3 regions of the Pseudomonas sp. HOU2 genome follow, and region 2 is predicted to be linked to each of the others. Evidence: predicted binding sites of a transcription regulator. Region 2 holds the regulator's gene; each other region holds the start of a gene.
What was found. The regulator sigma-54, encoded in region 2, starts transcription at its own class of promoters, with help from an activator protein. The targets are predictions, from matches to a motif close to ANTGGCATNNANNTTGCTNT.
Positions count from the first base shown of each region.

Region 1 (2,272 bases), 1.3 Mb from region 2:
CCACTCATGAAGTATTCGCGAAGTGTGGCCGGGAGCGTAAAGACTTCATGTTCCTCGACACGGTGTGAGACCCGTGCCGGTGCTGTATTCGGGGAACCCACACCCGGCCGCCTTAGCGGACATACTCACGTGTAGTCCCGAAGGTGTTCGTACGCCGGAAAGTGCATCGGAGGTTTGGCCCCACGCAAGGAGGGCCAAAGTATGTCTAAGTTTCTTAAACATATGTGGCGCCTCGTCAGAATCGCGTTATGGGCTTTTCGCCTGTACGAGTTTCTGCGAGACCGTTGGAATAATTCGTTGTAGAGGATTGGTCTGACGGAAACCGCTCCTGCCTCGGCAGGAGCGGTTTGATTTCTTTCGCAAATTTCAAGGCATTTGGCTCAGGGTCTGCAGACTTACTCGGCCGGCGGCGTCAGCTTGGCTTCCAGCTCTGCGACTTTCGCCTCAAGGCTTTCGAGGCGAGCGCGGGTGCGGGCCAACACAACCATCTGACTGTCAAATTCTTCGCGGCTGACCAGGTCGAGTTTGCTGAACGCACTCTGCAGCAGCATCTTGAACTGGCTTTCGATTTCGGCTTTGGGCAGCGGGGTGTCGCCGCTGAACAGGCGGGAGGCGGTGCCGCTCAGGGCGTCGAGGAAGTCTTTGGGCGCGAGCATGGAATGTGTCCTGTAAACAGTGGCGGGCAGTGTATCACGCAGTGTCTATAGTCATTGACGCAGGCACGGATGCACGCTTTTCGCGCAGGCGGACGGACGGCAACGCACCGTTGTTGTGCGTAACCGTCGGGGCTTTTTTGCGCGGGCGCCTGCGGCAGCGGCCAAGAGATTGAAATCAGAGGAATTTGGCGAGATGGCAAGCTTTCTGCTTAGTCGGTAGTGACCCATGCACTGATGCAGTCGCTGTGACGAATGCAGTGCGGCAGGCGGGACGGGGAGTTTCGTCGGCAGCGGTTAGCTGGCGTCAGTCGGGCAGGTAGGGCCGACGATGCGTTACAAAGCCAGGCACTGCGCTTAGACTTGAGTCGGGTTTGTTTTCCTGGGGCAAGTCCACCAATTCGGGAGAGAGTTTCATGAAGCTAGTCACTGCCATCATCAAGCCGTTCAAGTTGGACGACGTGCGCGAGTCGCTGTCCGAAATCGGCGTGCAGGGCATTACCGTTACTGAAGTCAAAGGCTTCGGCCGGCAGAAGGGTCACACCGAGCTGTATCGCGGCGCGGAGTATGTGGTCGATTTTCTGCCCAAGGTGAAAATCGACGTTGCCATCGACGACAAGGATCTGGATCGGGTTATCGAGGCGATAACCAAGGCTGCCAACACCGGCAAGATCGGTGACGGCAAGATCTTCGTGGTCAATCTGGAACAGGCGATCCGCATCCGTACCGGCGAAACCGATACCGACGCGATCTAAACGCCGCCACAAACCCAACGCCCCAGGAGAAAACAATATGACTCTGCGTAAATTCGCAGGGCTAGGCGCCCTGTTGTCCATCGTAATGCCCGGCCTGGCTATGGCGGCAGATCCGGTGGCGCCTCCAGTCCTCAATTCCGGCGATACCGCCTGGATGCTGACGTCCACAGCCCTCGTGCTGTTCATGACCATTCCAGGCCTGGCGCTGTTCTACGGCGGCATGGTGCGCTCGAAAAACATTCTTTCGGTGATGATGCAGTGCTTCGCCATTACCGGTCTGATCAGCGTTCTGTGGGTCATTTATGGCTACAGCATTGCGTTCGACACCACCGGCATGGAGCAGGGCGTCGTCAACTTCAACTCGTTCTTCGGCGGCATGGGCAAGGCGTTCCTCGCCGGGGTCACGCCTTCAAGCCTGACCGGTCCCGCGGCGCTGTTCCCGGAGGCGGTGTTCGTCACCTTCCAGATGACTTTCGCGATCATCACCCCGGCACTGATCGTCGGTGCGTTCGCCGAGCGAATGAAATTTTCCGCGATGCTGATCTTCATGGGCGTCTGGTTCACCCTCGTCTATGCGCCGATCGCACACATGGTCTGGTCCGGTAATGGCGGCCTGCTGTGGGACTGGGGCGTACTCGACTTCGCGGGCGGCACCGTGGTGCATATCAACGCCGGTATCGCCGGTCTGGTCGCGTGCCTGGTACTGGGCAAGCGCAAAGGCTTCCCGACCACCCCGATGGCGCCGCACAACCTCGGTTACACCCTGATGGGCGCGGCGATGCTGTGGGTCGGCTGGTTCGGCTTCAACGCCGGTTCCGCCGCAGCCGCCAACGGCACTGCCGGCATGGCGATGCTGGTCACTCA
Region 1 covers NZ_CP160398.1:3,049,825-3,052,096, reverse strand. Annotated here, with positions in the region: gene ABV589_RS13820 (accessory factor UbiK family protein) at 396-656, opposite strand; gene glnK (P-II family nitrogen regulator) at 1,070-1,408, shown strand; gene ABV589_RS13810 (ammonium transporter) at 1,446-2,272, shown strand, end outside.
Region 1: the regulator sigma-54 is predicted to act here: its motif matches at 849-868, upstream of glnK (P-II family nitrogen regulator).

Region 2 (2,272 bases):
GATGCACGGTCGTGCCAAGGCCGGTATCGGCTATCTGCCGCAAGAAGCATCGATCTTCCGCAAACTGTCGGTGGCCGATAACATCATGGCCATCCTCGAAACCCGCACGGAACTCGACAAGGCCGGTCGTCGCAAGGAACTGGAAAGCCTGCTGCAGGAGTTCCACATCAGCCACATCCGCGACAACCTCGGCATGAGCCTGTCCGGTGGTGAACGCCGCCGGGTGGAAATCGCCCGCGCCCTGGCGACCGCACCGAAATTCATCCTGCTCGACGAACCGTTCGCCGGTGTCGACCCGATTTCGGTTGGCGACATCAAGCAGATCATCCACCACCTCAAGGCCAAGGGCATCGGTGTACTGATCACCGACCACAACGTGCGTGAGACCCTGGATATCTGCGAAACCGCCTACATTGTCAACGACGGTCAACTGATCGCCGAAGGCGATGCGGCGACCATCCTTGCCAACGATCTGGTGAAGGAAGTGTACCTGGGCCACGAGTTCCGCCTCTAAGCGAATAGTGCCCGGTGAGCCGCCCGGGCGCTGTATCGATTCAAGCAGGATTTAATACGCTTTAATTGTTACAGCGCTCTAGGCAAACACGACAGTTTCAGGCATATAATTTGCTTAAGTTTGGCGCTCCGGCGCCCTGTAGTGGATGGCGCATGCGCGCCGGCGAATAAGGTGTTAAGCCCCTGCCATGAAACCATCGCTAGTCTTGAGAATGGGCCAGCAGCTGACGATGACACCGCAGCTGCAACAGGCCATCCGCCTGCTCCAATTGTCGACCCTGGACCTGCAACAGGAAATCCAGGAGGCCCTGGAATCCAATCCGATGCTCGAACGCCAGGAAGAAGGCGACGACTTCGACAACTCCGATCCTTTGGCCGACAACGCCGAACAAAAACCCAACACCGACATTCAGGAACCCTCCTATCAGGAAACCGCCCCGACGGTGGACAACCTGGAAGATGGCGAATGGAACGAGCGCATTCCTAACGAACTGCCCGTTGATACCGCTTGGGAAGACGTCTACCAGACCAGCGCCAGCAGTCTGCCCAGCAGCGATGACGACGAGTGGGACTTCACCACCCGCACCTCCGCCGGCGAAAGCCTGCAAAGCCATTTGCTGTGGCAATTGAACCTGGCGCCGATGTCCGACACCGACCGCCTGATCGCCGTGACCCTGATCGATTGCATCAACAATCAGGGCTACCTCGACGAAACCCTCGAAGAAATCCTCGACGCCTTTGATCCGGAGCTCGACATCGAGCTGGACGAGATCGAGGCCGTTCTGCACCGCATTCAACAGTTCGAACCCGCCGGCATCGGCGCGCGCAACCTCGGCGAATGCCTGTTGCTGCAACTGCGTCAGCTCTCGGCCAAGACCCCGTGGCTCAACGAAGCCAAACGTCTGGTCAGCGATTACATCGATCTGCTCGGCAGTCGTGACTACAGCCAGTTGATGCGGCGCATGAAGCTTAAGGAAGACGAGCTGCGTCAGGTCATCGAACTGGTGCAAAGCCTCAATCCACGCCCGGGCTCACAGATCGAATCGACCGAAGCCGAGTACGTGGTGCCCGACGTCATTGTGCGCAAGGACAACGAGCGCTGGCTGGTCGAATTGAATCAGGAGTCGGTGCCCCGTTTGCGGGTCAACGCGCAGTACGCCGGCTTCGTCCGTCGCGCCGACACCAGCGCCGACAACACCTTCATGCGCAACCAGTTGCAAGAAGCACGCTGGTTCATCAAGAGCCTGCAGAGCCGCAACGAAACCCTGATGAAAGTGGCCACCCAGATCGTGGAGCATCAGCGCGGTTTCCTGGAGTACGGCGACGAAGCCATGAAGCCGTTGGTCCTGCACGACATCGCCGAAGCGGTAGGCATGCACGAATCGACGATTTCCCGGGTCACCACACAGAAATTCATGCATACCCCACGGGGCATTTATGAACTGAAATACTTTTTCTCCAGCCATGTAAGCACCTCCGAAGGCGGTGAATGCTCGTCCACGGCGATCCGCGCGATCATCAAAAAACTGGTTGCAGCGGAAAATCAGAAAAAGCCGTTGAGTGACAGCAAGATCGCTGGTTTACTGGAGGCACAAGGCATTCAGGTGGCTCGCCGCACCGTCGCCAAGTACCGTGAATCCCTAGGGATCGCGCCTTCGAGCGAACGCAAGCGGTTGATGTAAGCCACGTTACAGCGTTCCAGTGGCAGGCTGTTCGGCCTGCCGCTTTATGCACTGGCAACGAAGGAGAAGCTGTATGC
Region 2 covers NZ_CP160398.1:4,333,216-4,335,487, reverse strand. Annotated here, with positions in the region: gene lptB (LPS export ABC transporter ATP-binding protein) at 1-514, shown strand, start outside; gene ABV589_RS19470 (RNA polymerase factor sigma-54) at 702-2,195, shown strand; gene raiA (ribosome-associated translation inhibitor RaiA) at 2,269-2,272, shown strand, end outside.

Region 3 (2,272 bases), 2.6 Mb from region 2:
CGGCCACATCGCCGGCAGCGAAGACGCCGGGGATCTCGGTGGAGGTGGCGTCGCCGTCGCTGCCGCCCTTGACCAGCAGATAGCCGTCGCGCATTGGCAATTGGCCCTGAAACAGGTCGGTGTTGGGTTTGTGGCCGATGGCGATGAACACGCCGGCCAGTGCCAGTTCGCGGGTCTGCCCGGTGTGGCTGTCGCGCAGACGGGCGCCGGTAACGCCGCTGGCGTCGCCCAGCACTTCGTCCAGATTCTGGTTCCAGTGCAGGCGAACGTTACCGTTGGCGGCTTTTTCGAACAGCTTGTCCTGGAGAATTTTCTCCGAGCGCAACTTGTCGCGACGGTGGATCAGATGCACCTCTCTGGCGATGTTCGACAAGTACAGCGCCTCCTCGACCGCGGTATTGCCGCCGCCCACCACGGCGACCACCTGATTGCGATAGAAAAAGCCGTCACAGGTCGCGCAAGCCGAAACCCCTTTGCCGGCGAAGGTTTCTTCCGAAGACAGGCCCAGATACTGCGCTGAGGCGCCGGTGGCGATGATCAGCGCGTCGCAGGTGTAAGTGCCGCTGTCGCCAATGAGTTCGAACGGGCGCTGCTGCAACTTGGCGGTGTGGATGTGGTCGTAAACGATCTCTGTGGCAAAGCGCTCGGCGTGTTTTTGCATGCGCTCCATCAGCACCGGGCCGGTCAGGCCTTCGACGTCGCCGGGCCAGTTGTCGACTTCGACCGTGGTGGTGAGCTGACCACCGGCCTGCAGCCCGGTAATCACCACGGGTTTGAGGTTGGCCCGGGCGGCGTACACGGCGGCGCTGTAACCGGCAGGGCCGGAGCCGAGAATGATCAGGCGTGAATGCTTCGCTGCGTTCATCAAATACACCTCATAAGCCTTTGTCACAAAAGGCAATGCATGCTCAAATTGAACCGCAGGATTTGTGGCAATGGCTATGCTCTGCTATGGGTTTTGAAGCATGGCATCAGCCGCACAAACCCGTACAATGCCGGGCTGTTACAGAATATTTGTAGGGCGCTGTGTTTATGGCTGTGTTTATAAAAGCTGCGGCACAGTGTTAAAAGTAGTCTCAGATGCGCCGGTTCACTTTTTTACCTGCCTGGGTTGGGCAGTTTTTTATCGTCATTCAATAGATGGACGCGCCCCGGGCGCAGGAAAAGAAGCGTTTTGAAGAAATCCACCGCAGCACCAAAAACAGTCGTTCCGCTCTGGCGCCAGCAATTGCACTACCGGCTCAAGGAAGGTGCATTGATCGCCATCGGTGCCTTGTGCCTGTTCCTGATGATGGCCTTGCTGACCTACGGCAAGGATGATCCCGGCTGGAGCCACAACAGCAAGATCGACGACGTGCAGAACTTCGGCGGCCCGGCCGGTTCCTACAGCGCCGACATCCTGTTCATGGTGCTGGGTTACTTCGCGTACATCTTCCCGTTGCTGCTGGCGGTCAAGGCCTATCAGATCTTCCGTCAACGTCACGAGCCGTGGCAGTGGAGCGGCTGGCTGTTCTCATGGCGCCTGATCGGTCTGGTGTTCCTGGTGCTGTCGGGCGCCGCGCTGGCGCATATTCATTTTCATGCCGCTACCGGTCTGCCGGCGGGTGCGGGCGGGGCGCTGGGCGAAAGTCTCGGTGACCTGGCGCGAAACGCGCTGAATATCCAGGGCAGCACGCTGTTGTTCATTGCGCTGTTCCTGTTCGGTCTGACCGTGTTTACCGATCTGTCGTGGTTCAAGGTGATGGACGTCACCGGCAAGATCACCCTGGACCTGTTCGAATTGTTCCAGGGCGCGGTCAACCGCTGGTGGTCGGCGCGTACCGAGCGCAAGCAACTGGTTGCGCAACTGCGTGAAGTCGATGACCGCGTCCACGATGTGGTGGCGCCGACCGTCACCGACAAGCGTGAACAGGCCAAGGTCAAAGAGCGCCTGATCGAGCGTGAGCAGGCCCTGAGCAAGCACATGTCCGATCGCGAGAAGCAGGTGCCGCCGGTCATTGCCCCGGCTCCGGTCAAGGCGCCAGAACCAAGCAAGCGCGTGCAGAAAGAGAAACAGGCGCCGTTGTTCGTCGACAGCGCCGTGGAAGGCACCTTGCCGCCGATCTCGATACTCGATCCTGCGGAAAAGAAACAACTCAATTATTCGCCGGAATCCCTGGCGGCGGTCGGCCACTTGCTGGAGATCAAGCTCAAGGAGTTCGGCGTCGAAGTCACCGTGGACTCGATCCATCCTGGCCCGGTGATTACCCGTTACGAAATCCAGCCTGCGGCC
Region 3 covers NZ_CP160398.1:880,761-883,032, reverse strand. Annotated here, with positions in the region: gene trxB (thioredoxin-disulfide reductase) at 1-865, opposite strand, end outside; gene ABV589_RS03785 (DNA translocase FtsK) at 1,175-2,272, shown strand, end outside.
Region 3: the regulator sigma-54 is predicted to act here: its motif matches at 929-948, upstream of ABV589_RS03785 (DNA translocase FtsK).